Regions from separate parts of the Paenibacillus rhizoryzae genome, predicted to be linked through region 2. Evidence: predicted binding sites of a transcription regulator. Region 2 holds the regulator's gene; each other region holds the start of a gene.
The links. Region 2 encodes LexA, which represses DNA repair genes until DNA is damaged. Its sites were predicted from a motif close to CGAACATATGTTCG; they were not measured.
Positions count from the first base shown of each region.

Region 1: the regulator LexA is predicted to act here: its motif matches at 2,529-2,542, upstream of recA (recombinase RecA).
Region 3: the regulator LexA is predicted to act here: its motif matches at 2,740-2,753, upstream of addB (helicase-exonuclease AddAB subunit AddB).

Region 1 is NZ_JCAALT010000003.1:590,653-595,248, reverse strand. Features, by position in the region: gene rny (ribonuclease Y) at 1-464, opposite strand, end outside; gene AC6ESO_RS11760 (RecX family transcriptional regulator) at 644-1,309, opposite strand; gene recA (recombinase RecA) at 1,401-2,459, opposite strand; gene AC6ESO_RS11750 (competence/damage-inducible protein A) at 2,783-4,024, opposite strand; gene pgsA (CDP-diacylglycerol--glycerol-3-phosphate 3-phosphatidyltransferase) at 4,137-4,596, opposite strand, start outside.
Region 2 is NZ_JCAALT010000001.1:672,893-677,488, reverse strand. Features, by position in the region: gene AC6ESO_RS03010 (hypothetical protein) at 1-189, opposite strand, end outside; gene AC6ESO_RS03005 (aldo/keto reductase) at 242-1,228, opposite strand; gene AC6ESO_RS03000 (DUF896 domain-containing protein) at 1,259-1,462, opposite strand; gene AC6ESO_RS02995 (LysM peptidoglycan-binding domain-containing protein) at 1,732-2,109, opposite strand; gene lexA (transcriptional repressor LexA) at 2,297-2,917, shown strand; gene AC6ESO_RS02985 (hypothetical protein) at 3,019-3,597, opposite strand; gene glnA (type I glutamate--ammonia ligase) at 3,728-4,596, opposite strand, start outside.
Region 3 is NZ_JCAALT010000003.1:112,286-116,881, forward strand. Features, by position in the region: gene AC6ESO_RS09295 (ABC transporter substrate-binding protein) at 1-694, shown strand, start outside; gene AC6ESO_RS09300 (Gfo/Idh/MocA family protein) at 716-1,819, shown strand; gene AC6ESO_RS09305 (ThuA domain-containing protein) at 1,821-2,537, shown strand; gene addB (helicase-exonuclease AddAB subunit AddB) at 2,827-4,596, shown strand, end outside.

The sequences.
Region 1 (4,596 bases), on a different contig from region 2:
TTGTTCAAGATGATTTGTTTCGCATCTTCCATCGTCAGGTTCGAAATCCGCTCAAGCTCTTGAAGCTGCTGTTTGTAAAGGGTATCGATTTGTTCCTGTGTTTCCTCGATCCGCTTCTCTTTGTTGGCAACTTGTTCTTCTTTGCGTTCCAGCGCTTCTATTTTTTTATCCAACGACTCTTCTTTCTGAATCAGTCGTCTTTCAAGACGCTGTACCTCATTGCGACGTTCGCGAATATCTCTCTCAGCCTCGGTACGGAGCTTGTGGACTTCATCTTTCGCTTCGAGAACCGTTTCTTTCTTCTGCGCTTCGGCTTCTTTCTTCGCATTGTCAACAATCTGACTAGCGGCCTGCTCGGCGCTTGAAATTTTGGCCTCGGCGATCGATTTGCGAATAAAATAACCGACACCAAAGAAAATTGCACCAACAACGAGAATGATCAGGATCCATACCACTACTGGCATCTTTCTCACCTCCTCGTTGCTCACCTAAGCAAACGCTTGGGACATATTTGGTTTTCTAGCCGGTTTTTAACCCGATCATACATACTTAATTTGACGAAAATAATCGTTTCGAATCAATTTTTGGAAGGAAAATCGATTCTAGAATAAAGAATACAAACTTATTTTATCTTTTGTGAAAATCAATTGTCAAGCATATGCCCATCCTCATCATCTTCCATTCCGAGAACAGCAGCCTTTACCGCTTCTCTTACCGTATTCATCGGAAACCCGCGGCGCAGCAGAAACACCGCTAATTTCTGTTTCTTCTCGCGAGGTTCACCTTTTATATGTGGCCATTTCTTATGAGCGGCACGTATAGCGATATCCGTCTCTGACTGCTCATTCAGCTTCTGGGAAGCCTGCTTCGCCATGTCTCTGGAGATCCCTCGCTGCACAAGCTCCTGCTGCAATAAGCGGCGCCCTTTCATCTGAGTCCGCATCCGTTCAGAAGCATACATATTGGCATATTGTTTATCGTTTACCAAACCTTCCTGCGTCAGACGCTCGATCGCCTTCTCTGCAGATTCGGGATCAATTTCCTTCCGCGCCAAATACTGCTTAATCTCCTTCTCCGTCCGCTGCCTTGCCCCTAAATAGGATAAAGAAAGAATGTACGCCCGATGCCTGGTGTCTTCTTCGACAATCTGCTTCAGCTCATCCGCATGAATTTCTCTGCCCTTCAGCAGTCGAAATTTAATCAGTAGGTCTTCATGTACGCTGGTGTGCGGTTCTTGCGAATCATTGACAAACAGATGATAGCGCTGCTTGGATTTCCGGTCCTGTTCAACGCCTGTAATTACTAGCACCTCTGTCCCTCCTCCACTTCCACACTCACTTGCTTAATAAATAGAGAAGCACCTTTACAGGTGCTTCTCCCGGTAACCGAACATAATCGGTTTATTCCAAATCCAGATCCAACTCGTCCTCGTCCTCATCGTCCTCGCTGAATGCAGTTCCAGCTGCAGCTGCAGCCGCCATGTTGCTGGCTTCGCGGATCTGCTTCTCGATCACAGCCGCAATGTCCTTATGATCTTTAAGGAATTGCTTCGCGTTCTCACGGCCTTGTCCAAGACGCTCGCCGTTATAGGAGAACCATGCACCGCTCTTCTGAACGATATCCTGCTCAACGCCGATATCCACGATGCTTCCCTCTCTAGAGATGCCTTCGCCATACATGATGTCGACTTCGGCTTGTTTGAAAGGAGGAGCTACTTTGTTCTTAACAACTTTAATACGTGTCCGGTTACCGACAACGTCGTTGCCTTGCTTAATGGACTCGATACGACGAACATCAAGGCGGATTGTGGAGTAGAACTTCAGTGCACGGCCGCCTGGTGTTGTCTCAGGATTACCGAACATAACGCCGACCTTCTCACGAAGCTGGTTGATAAAGATCGTGATCGTCTTCGACTTGCTGATCGCACCGGAGAGCTTGCGAAGTGCTTGCGACATCAAACGCGCTTGCAAACCAACATGGGAATCTCCCATGTCGCCTTCGATTTCCGCTTTCGGCACGAGTGCCGCAACGGAGTCAACAACGACTATGTCTACCGCGCCACTGCGAACCAGTGCTTCCGCGATCTCTAGGCCTTGTTCACCCGTATCCGGCTGAGACAGAAGCAATTCGTCAATGTTAACGCCAAGCTTGCTTGCATACGAAGGATCAAGTGCATGCTCCGCATCGATAAATGCAGCTTGTCCGCCTGCACGTTGTACTTCTGCGATCGCATGAAGCGCAACTGTTGTTTTACCGGAAGATTCCGGTCCGTATACTTCAATAATCCGGCCGCGTGGGAAGCCGCCAATTCCAAGTGCAATATCTAATGCAAGTGCACCGCTGGACACTGTTTCAACTTGCATATGAGTTGATTCACCAAGCTTCATGATGGAGCCTTTACCAAATTGCTTCTCTATTTGACGCAATGCCATTTCTAATGCGGCTTTACGATCTGCCAACGAATCCACATCCCTTATAATTTATACTTTCATGATACCTTGTTTCTACCACTTTGACAAGCGTTTTTGCGAACATATATTCTTATTTCTCATTTGGCCAAATAGAGAGACAAGAAGAAACAGCTATAGCCGCACTTTAGAGGTGCGGCAGGTTTCTTCCTTTAGACCTTCTAGACATATAATCGTGGAAACTTATACATGTCTATAACGTTAAAAAAAGAACCGCAGCAAAGTAATCTTCGCCACGGTTCTTCCGCTAACTAATGTCGATTATAGTCGAAAATTAATCATCTGGCAAGCTTAAATTAGCAATTTATTCTAGCTTATAGCGCCTGCCACAGCCGATAAAGAAGTGACTTCGCCGCACGAAGTCGAATAATGCCTCTGCTGCCGCTAAGATGCGCCGTGAACACCTGAGTTGGCTTCCCGCGCTCCGAAAGTCCAAAATACACAAGTCCGACCGGTTTCCCCTCGGACTCGGCCGGACCGGCTACACCGGTTAACGATACGCCGAAATCGCTGTCTGCGAGTTCGCGCACCCGCTCCGCCATAAGCGCCGCGGTAGATTCGCTGATTGCACCAGGTGCATCTGTTCCTTCGAGCTGCGACATCGGGATGCTCAGCAATTTATGTTTCATTAAATTGGTGTACGTGACGACGCCGCCAACGAACTCTCCGCTGCTCCCGGGCACCTGTGTCACGAGCTGCGAGAATAAACCGCCTGTAAGACTCTCAGCGCTGGCTAGCGAGCGTCCGGTTGCGCGCAGCTGTCTTATGACGGCTTCCTCAAGCGGAATGTCCTCACGAGCGTACAGATGCGTACCAACGCGTGCAAGAATTTGCTCCTCTGCGGACTTGAGCCGCGCTTCTGCCTCCTGCTCGTCCAATGCTTTCGTCGAAATCCGAATGGCGACTTCGCCTTCTTTGGCATATGGAGCAATCGACGGATCCGATTGACCTTCAATTAAATCAATGATGGCCTGCTCCAAGCTGGATTCACCGATTCCGGCGAACATAAGCAAACGCGAGAACAGCTTGCGCTCTTCCCCCATGACGGATCTGATCCACGCTTTAGCCGGCCCATCAAACATCGGTTTCATTTCACGCGGCGGCCCTGGTAACAGCACATAGCTCGTTCCATCCAAGGTAAGCGCATTTCCTACAGCTAACCCCGCATCATTCATCAGCGGATCGCTGCCTTCGATCAGATGCGCCTGACGACGGTTGCTCTCCACCATATGAATACCGCGCGAACTGAACAACTCTTCTATTTTGTCCATGGACGGCTGATGGATCTCAATGGGACGGTTCAAATAATCCGCCAGTGCGTCCTTCGTTAAGTCGTCCATCGTCGGCCCAAGGCCGCCGGTAAAGAGAATGAGATCGGCTCTTGTGCGCGCAAGCTCGATCGCTTGGCGGATCCGGCCGGCATTATCGCCGACGACGGTTTGAAAATAAACATCAACGCCAAGCTCCGCAAGCCCTTGAGACAAATATGTAGCATTCGTATTCACAGTCTGACCCAGAAGCAATTCCGTACCTACAGCAATAATTTCAGCGCGCATGACAGCAGCTCCAATCTATGTATAAGGTGGAATAGAAACTCGATTGAGGAAAAGCAAAGCATCACCCCTTCCTGAAGAACAGAAGAAGTGATGCTACATGTTCAATGCCGGTTTAGGCTACCGGAATGAGATTTTTATTTTTCACAAAATAATCGATACCGGAGTAAACCGTGATGAGTGCCGCTGCATAACTAGAGATCAAATCGAAAGGAAAGTCCAGAAACGCAAACGGGAAATTGTTAAGCAATAACGCGATAATCATCGTAATTTGAACGGCTGTCTTCCATTTGCCCCACGTGCTGGCAGCCAGAACAGAGCCTTCAAGCAGTGCAATCTGGCGAAGGCCGGTGACTGCAAACTCACGACTAATGATTACGATCGCGATCCAAGCATCAAGCTTAGCCATTTCGACAAGCGAAATAAGCACCGCCGCAACTAACAGCTTGTCTGCCAGCGGATCTAACAGCTTGCCCAAATTAGTGACGATTTTGTTCTTGCGTGCAATATAGCCGTCAAGTCCATCTGTGCTCGCTGCAACGATAAAGACCAGCGCGGCCAAAATCTGATTCCAA
Region 2 (4,596 bases):
CGTCACGATTACATAGAAAAGGATGAACAGCAGCAGGAATGCCGGCATCAAATAGCTTCTTCCTTTATAGGTGTCTAGCTTCTCGCCACTTGATTTGGCAGCCATAAGCGGTGCCTTTCCATGTTTCTTACGTTGTTTGTTAATTTGAGCTTGGTTCTTCTGTACTTTACGTTCCCACGATCTTGACAAGGGTGTTCCTCCTTCATAATCTTCCACACGCTGTAATCCATCTTGCTCTAAGTTAAATGGGTCGAGCGAATTTCGCAATAAATCGGTTCGGATATTCGCTGGGCAATGCGCTTACTTCATCCAGCTTGTTCCATACCGAATCCGGCATCGTCCAGCCGATCGCCCCCATATTATCTTCAAACTGTTCCAAAGTGCTTGCACCAAAGATTGGCGAAGTAATCCCCTTGCGTTGAAGCAGCCAAGAGAGCGCGACTTGAGCAGGTGTTCGCTCCAGCTCCTTTGCTGCGCTTAGTACAGCTTCAAGCACTGCGAAGTTACCTTCGTTTGCCCGAATTGCCCATGAGCTCTCACCCTGCTTGGACGTTAATCTCCCGCTTACAGGCTCCTCTTTCGTATACCTGCCTGTCAGGAACCCGCCGCCTAATGGTGCCCAAGGGATAATACCAACATTCTCTTCCAAACATAAGGATAGCATTTCGCGATCCATCTCACGACTAACCAAACTGTATTGCGGTTGAATGGAGATAAACCGGACATATCGATTCCAATCGCTGGTAGACAAAGACTTCATTAACTGCCAGGCGAAGAAATTGGAACAGCCGATATAACGCACTTTACCTGAAGTAACCAGATCATCGAGTGCGCGAAGCGTCTCTTCAATCGGTGTAGCGTGATCCCAAACATGCACTTGGTAGAGGTCGATATAGTCGGTATCAAGTCTCTTCAAGCTTGCTTCGACGGCATCCATAATATGCTTTCTGGAAACCCCGACGCCGTTTGGATGATTCTCGGTCGCGAATCTCACTTTCGTGGCGAGAACAACTTCGGAGCGTCTGTCTTTAATCGCCTTACCTACAATCTCTTCCGAACGCCCGGATACATATACGTTCGCTGTATCGAGGAAATTGCCGCCTTTCTCGAAGAAACGATTCATCATCTCTATCGAATCCGTCTCGCTCGTTGTGTTACCGAACGTCATCGTACCTAAACAAAGCTCCGAAACAGCTAAACCGCTGCGGCCCAGTAAACGATATTGCATGCTACATGTCCTCCTTCGAATAGACTGCTGCTAATGCTTGATCGTACCTTCCCCGTCCTCTTCGTCTTCCACATATTTAATGGTATCGAGTTGATTACGGAAGTTTTTCTTGAAATTCTCAAGATATAAACGGCGAAGCTCGTCGCGTTCGACCAGTTCCTCCGGTGATAACCCTACTGTTTTGTTCTTTCGGGAGAGTTCATTAATACGGGCGATGATCTTTTCCATTTCCATTATGCTCCTTTCCTGATTCGGCCAACATGTCATTCTTTACTTTGACATTTTTAATTGCCCATTGTCAAGGCGAAATGGCCCTATCTGGGGCTTGAATCGACCTGTCTTGGCCGTGCTTTATCCGCATCTGGTTCGCCTTATTATTACGTTATGCCGCTAGAAATGAAAAAAGCCTGAGCAGTGAAGACTCAGACTTGTGAATGCGGATCCACTCGGATCGTAATGTAAGGATGTACTCCTACTATAAGAAGCTGAAACCGTGCATCTATTTATTCAACGGGTATAATCAAGGATTGTCCGGCTTGCAGCGAACTAGAGGTCAAGTTGTTTCGTTGTTTTAAGTTGAATACAACATGGCGAATATCTTCACCTTCTTTCCGAATACTGCTTGCGATGTTCCATAGCGTGTCACCGGACCCAACAACGACGATCTGCTCCGAAGCTGTAGGTGCTGCCGGATGTTCGCTGTTCGCTTGGCTTGTCATCAGTGACAGTCCTGTGAAGAGCAGTACGAAGAACAGTGTTGCTGCAGCAAGTCTCATTAATAAGCGTTCTGTTCTTCTATCTTGCCAAGTGCGCTTCACAGCGCGACTATTGCGAGTTTCACCTTTATAATTAGAAGAGTAAGTGGACATCGTTGTCATCATTCTCCAGCACCCCAAACGTTTGTTCTATTTGTTAAACTTAGAATAACACGAACATTTGTTTGTGGTCAAGCGTTTTTGGAACATTTGTTCGTAAAAATATGCGAACCTGTGTTTCTCGAACTTATGTTTGTACGAACTCCGGTTCTGTGCTATAATTTGACACAAATGAAACTTTGGAGTGATTCCGGTGTCGAAACTTTCAAACCGCCAGCAGGCGATACTAGAATTCATTAAGACGGAAGTACGCGAGAAAGGCTATCCGCCTTCCGTTCGTGAGATCGGTGAAGCGGTCGGACTCGCTTCCAGCTCAACTGTCCACGGCCATCTTGATCGCCTGGAGAAGAAAGGCCTTATTCGCCGCGATCCAACCAAACCTCGCGCAATCGAGATTTTGGACGGCGAAGACAACGAGATTCCATTCCCGCTTTCCATCGCGAAGGTTCCTGTAGTAGGTAAGGTAACTGCCGGTGTACCGATTACGGCAACAGAGAATATCGAGGATTACTTCCCCCTTCCGGCTGACAGAGTCGGCGACCACAACGTCTTTATTCTTAACGTCGTTGGAGAAAGTATGATCGAAGCAGGCATTCATAACGGCGATTACGTCATTGTCCGCCAACAGCAAACCGCTTCGAACGGCGATATCGTCGTTGCAATGACAGAAGAAGACGAAGCTACTGTGAAGACCTTCTATAAAGAAAAGGATCATATCCGTCTTCAACCGGAGAACTCGACGATGGAACCGATCCGTCTGCGTAACGTCTCCATTCTAGGTAAAGTCATCGGACTTTTCCGCGACATCCACTAATACACGCATCAAAGGGGCATTTCCTTATCGCTGCAGCAGCGATCGGAAATGCCCCTTTTCTGTCTGCCCCGCGCAGATGTGCCTCCGTTATGTCAGCTAACCTACAATTCTCGGAACAACAACTGACGATAAGTGAATTTACTGCTCTTGTACTTGAAGTTTAAAGCAATGCCCGAGAAATCAATTTGAATGGATTTCAGCGCATATGCCGTTACTTTTTGTCGAATCAAATTGGATAATCGAGTTCGATTCTTATTGTTCACAGCTGCGGCTACCGCTGCAGCGTATGTTGAAGAAGATAAAAGCGCTCTGTAGAAAGGCAAGACCGCTCTAGCAATAGCGCGATGAATCGGAGTGGAGAACGTAAATTGGGTCGACCCCGGTGGTATCGTCGTGCCGGCGGAATATAGCAGGATCGGTTCCGGAAACTTGAAATCAAAGAAATAGCCAATGCCGTTTGTAGAGAAACCGTCCAAATCAGCAGATGGCACCACGGATTTAAACAATGCCGATAAAGTATCTAAGTCCGCGCCTCTTATAGCCTTCGACCACTTCAACGCATAGGAATAGCTCTGTACAATTTTCTTAAAGAATGGCACCATCGTTGCTGCTACGTGTTTTAATATCGCCCCGGTAAGACGAAACGGTTGCTCCTCTTTTGTCGCTGCTTTCTTCCTCACATAGGCTCCTCCTTCATGAATGGCTATTGTGGCATACTATGCGAAAGCAGAGGTACAAGTGCGGACACACTTCCTCCCATAGACGCAAAAAAACCCTCAACGCCGGATGGCATCAAGGGTTTCGTCGGTTCTAGTAGAGCGTCAAGTACTGATCGCGTTCCCACTCGTGGATTTGCGTACGGTACATGTCCCACTCGATTTCTTTAAGCTCATAGAAGTGAGCAAGCGCGTGATCGCCAAGCGCTTCACAAATGACTTCGCTGCGAAGCAGCTCTGTCAATGCTTCTTTCAAGTCATCCGGCAAGGTAGGGATGCCCTCTTCGATACGCTCCTCATCCGTCATCACGTAGATGTTACGGTCAGTCGGAGCCGGCAGCGGAGTCTTGTTGCGGATACCGTCAAGGCCTGCTTTAAGCATAACAGCAAGAGCCAGGTATGGATTAGCCGCGGGGTCTGGGCTGCGGACTTCTATCCGTGTGCTTAGACCGCGCGAGGCAGGAATACGAATCATCGGACTACGGTTACTTGCAGACCATGCTACGTAACAAGGTGCTTCATAGCCCGGAACCAGACGCTTGTACGAATTTACTGTAGGGTTAGTAATCGCTGAGAAAGCACGTGCATGGTTCAGTACACCGGCCATGTAATAACGAGCTATTTGGCTTAGGCCAAGCTTGTCGCTCTCATCGTAGAACGCGTTCACGTTGCCGCGGAACAACGACTGGTGACAGTGCATACCGGAACCATTTACACCGAATAGCGGTTTAGGCATGAACGAAGCATGCAGTCCGTGCTGGCGAGCAATCGTTTTGACAACCAGCTTGAACGTTTGAATTTGATCGGCTGCTTTAATCGCATCCGCATATTTGAAGTCGATTTCGTGCTGGCCCGGAGCCACCTCATGGTGAGAAGCTTCGATTTCAAAGCCCATTTCTTCCAGTGTCAATACGATTTCACGGCGGCAGTTCTCACCAAGATCCATCGGAGCAAGGTCGAAGT
Region 3 (4,596 bases), on a different contig from region 2:
CAAAGACGCGGCGACGCTTCAAGATATCGGTAAAGCACTTGGTGCCGGTAAAGCCTTTGCCCAAACAGGATCGTTTAAGCCAGGCTCTAATCTTGACAACTCCCGCACACAAGGAACCGATCTGGTAGAAATTCAATTGGCGACACCGTTCACAAGTACGACGGACGCGACAAGCGCTGTATTAGCGATCTCCAGAACCTCAAAGGATCCGGCACGCGCGATGCAGTTTGTTAACCTGCTCTACTCGGATAAAGATATTATGAATCTGCTCATCAACGGTATTGAAGGCAAGCACTATGTGAAGAAGTCCGACAATGTGATCGATTTCCCTGCCGGCGTTGATGCAGGCAGTTCCGGCTATCCGCCAACAAGAAACTGGATGCTGGGCAATTTGCCGCTCGTTTATCTATGGGCAAGTGAAGATCCGCAGAAATGGGAAGCTTATGCGGCTTACAACAAGAGTGCTGAGAAGTCTCGTGCACTTGGTTTTGCTTTCAACGCTGAGCCGGTGAAGACAGAGATTGCAGCAACAAGCAACGTAGAAAAAGAGTTTAAGAATGTCATCGTAACCGGTTCTGTAGATCCGGAGAAATATATCCCAGACTTTATTGCGAAGATGAAAGAAGCCGGTATGGACAAAATCATTGCGGAGAAGCAGAAGCAATTGGACGAATGGGCGAAAGCTAATCAATAAGGATGAAGGATGGGGAGCACCATGAAAGAGATAAAGATCGGTATTATCGGGCTTGGCGGCATGGCAAACGTGCACATGGAGTATATGGCCAAAATCGAAGGTGTTAGCGTTACTGCTATATGCGATTCGAATGCAGAAGCAGTAGAACGTGCCGGGGAGAAGCTGGGCATTCCGGCTGAGAAACGGTATATGAGTTATGAAGCTATAATTGCAGACAGCGATGTGGATGCCGTATTGTCCATCACGCCGAATCAAGTCCATCATGCGATTGTAAAATGCTGCTTGCAGCACGGGAAGCCGTTCATGACGGAAAAGCCATTTACAAGAACCTATTCGGAGGCGCTTGATCTGCTGCAGCAGTATGAAGAGAATCCGATTCAATCGATGGTAGGTTTCTCCTACCGCTACGTTCCTTCATTCCGCTATGCTCGCGATTTGGTTCGTTCCGGCAAGCTGGGAACCGTCCGTCATATCTTCGTGCAGTATTTGCAATCATGGGGGGTTGCGATGGTCGGCACTCCGATGAACTGGCGCTACCGCAGCGAATTAACCGGAACTGGGGCGCTTGGCGATCTTGGTTCCCATATGGTCGATGCCGCACGGTTTATCGTTGGCGAGATTGCGGAAGTGTCTGCTCAAATGAAAACCTTCATCGTGAATCGTCCGGACCCGGCAACAGGTAAGGTAGGCACAGTGGATGTGGATGATTTTACAGGCTTCTTGGCGACGTTGGAATGCGGAGCTGCAGGTGTGTTTCAAACCTCCCGCAATGCTTATGGCTCCGGCAATCAGCTGGAAGTGACGATCTATGGCGATCTTGGCACAGTTTCGGTCAGCTGTGAGCGCGGTCAGGAATTGACTTGGATTCAGCCGCAAGTTGATGCAGCAGACCCATCTATTAGTATGAGTAGTGTTCATAAAGTGCCTGCGCAGTATCATATTACGCAGATGCAGGATTTCATTGATATGCTCCGAGGTCATGTTCGTGAGGAGCTTCCTTCATTGTTGGATGGTTACCGCAATCAAGAGGTGCTTGAAGCCATTCAACAAGCAGCCGAGCAGAAGAGAACCATTGCTTCTGCGGATGTCCGCGAAGCAGCATTGGAAGCGGGAGGTATAAGCTAGTATGACAAAAGTTACAATATGGAATGAGTATCGGCATGAACTAACGAATCCGACCGCGGCTTCTATTTATCCGCAGGGGATTCATCAGGTAATTGCGAGCGGCTTGCAGGCGCATGAGTTAAGCACCTGTACAGCCACTCTGGATGAGGCAGAACACGGACTAACCGAAGAAGTGCTGCAGAACACCGATGTGCTGATTTGGTGGGGACATATGGCACATGATGAAGTCCGAGACGAAATCGTGGAGCGCGTTTATACGAGGGTGCTGGAAGGTATGGGTTTGATCGTACTTCACTCCGGCCACTATTCTAAAATATTTAAGAAGCTGATGGGCACAACCTGCGCGCTCAAATGGCGGGAAGCGGATGAGAAAGAGCGACTATGGGTAGTCGATCCCGCGCACCCGATCGCAGCGGGCATTGGCGAGTTTATTGAGCTGGAGCGGGAAGAAATGTACGGCGAGCATTTCGATATTCCGGCACCGGATGAGCTTGTATTCGTGAGCTGGTTCCAAGGCGGGGAAATCTTCCGCAGCGGCTGCACGTATAAGCGCGGGCAAGGAAATATCTTTTATTTCCGACCGGGACACGAGACATATCCAACGTACCACAATCAAGACGTAATCCGCGTCATCGCAAACGCGGTGAAGTGGTCGGCAGCAGGAAAAGGCGCAGCACCAAAGTATGGCCATGTGCCGGTGCCTCTTGAAACGCTATAAGGTTAACGTGCAGCGCATTAGCGCTGCACGTTTTTTGTTGCAAGGGGCTGATGAAAGGCCGGATGCCGAATGTAGAACTTAAATTGTAGAATGTAGAATTATTTCAGCCAAATGACTGGGGTGAAAATCTAACGAACCGTAAGGCATTATTCCTCCGTTGATTGGTTATCTGGAACAAAGAACAATTTACCTTCATATAAATCGAACAAACGTTTGCTTTTTGGGGTGAAACAAGATTAGGCGTATGGTAGAATAGTAGAATCGAATAACGAGAAGAGGTTGGCGGATTATGACGCTCCGATTTGTAATTGGCCGGTCAGGGTCGGGTAAGACCCATTATTGTTTGGATCGAATTCGCAGCAGCCTGCTGGCGCAGCCAGATGGGCCGCCGATCGTCATATTAGTGCCGGAGCAGGCAACCTTCCAAACGGAATACGCATTGCTGAACCATGCAGAGCTTAGTGGTTCAATACGAGCGCAGGCGCTCAGCTTCCGCCGTCTGTCTTTCCGGATTATGCAGGAGACTGGCGGCACGGCACTGGTTCCAATCAGCGAGAACGGCAAGAATATGCTGCTTTACAAAATCGTCCACCGTCTCGAGGAGCAGCTGCAATTGTTCAAAGGCAGCGAGACCCAGCATGGATTTATCGAACGTCTGGGCGAGCTGATGACCGAGTGGAAACGATACGGGATCGGCACAGACGAGCTGTCCTCCTTCGTCGAAAGCCGCATGCCTCAGAAGGGCAGCTCGCTGCTAGGGAGAAAACTTCATGATCTACAAATGATAGCCTCAGGCCTTGAGCGTGAATTGGACGGGCTTTATGTGGATGCCGAGGATTATTTGAGCTGGCTGGTTAAAGGCTTTCATCAAGCGCCTTCTATGGCGGATACAGAGATTTGGGTAGATGGCTTTCACGGCTTTACGCCCAAGGAATTCGATGCGCTAGGCACGTTGATGAAGTACTCCAAAGGTATGACGGTGACGCTATGTCTGGACAAGCTTTACGAACAAAGCGAGCAGCCGCATGAACTGGATCTATTCCGGCCGACTGCGGAGACCTATATGAAGCTGCGCGATTTGGCAGTCGAGAACGGCGTAGAGATCGAAGAGCCTGTCCTGTTAAGCGGAACGCCTTACAGGTTCAAGGAAAACCCGATGCTTGCGCATATGGAACGCCATTACGGCGGAAGGAAACCTCTTAATCTGTCGGAGACTGAGTTGAATCAAGGAGGCGTATCGCTCCATGCCGCAGCTAATCGCCGTGCAGAAGTAGAAGCGGTAGCTCGCGATATTACGCGCAGAGTACGTGATGAAGGGCTGCGCTATCGGGATATGGCCGTTATGGTACGGAATGCGCCTGATTACAACGATTATATTAAAGCCGTATTCGCCGATTACGGCATTCCCTTCTTCCTCGATCAGAAGAATGGTGCGCTTCATCATCCATTCGTCGAGTTTATTCGTTCCGCGCTGGAAATCGCGACGCACGGCTGGCGTTATGAAGCCGTATTCCGCTGTATTAAATCAGAGCTTCTCATTCCAGAGGATGGCAGCATAACGCGGGAAACGTTTGATTTGCTGGAGAACTATGCGCTTGCAGCAGGCATGAACGGCAACAGATGGACGACGCTCAGCCAGTGGAAGCCTTTAATGCGAGATACGCTGGATGGCGATCCCGTTCAAGCGGGCGAGAATGAGCTGCGAGAATTTGATGCTATAATGGCCGCCAGGGAAGCGGTTGTACCGATTCTGCGAAAATTCAGCAGAGAGATGAAGAAAGCCAGCAGCGTCAGACAAATGTGCGAGGCCATGTACAGACTGCTCGTCACAATCGAAGCGCCGGATCGGATGGAGCGCTGGAGCCGCAAAGCGATTGCGGATGGCAATCCCCTGCGGGCGAGAGAGCACCGGCAGCTGTGGGACGGCGTTATGGATTTGCTCGATCAGCTGACCGAAATGACGGGAAGCGAATCGATGCCGCTCGAGCTGTTCACGGGCATGGTGGAGACGGGACTTGAGAGCTTAAAGCTTGCATCCGTTCCGCCTTCGCTTGATCAA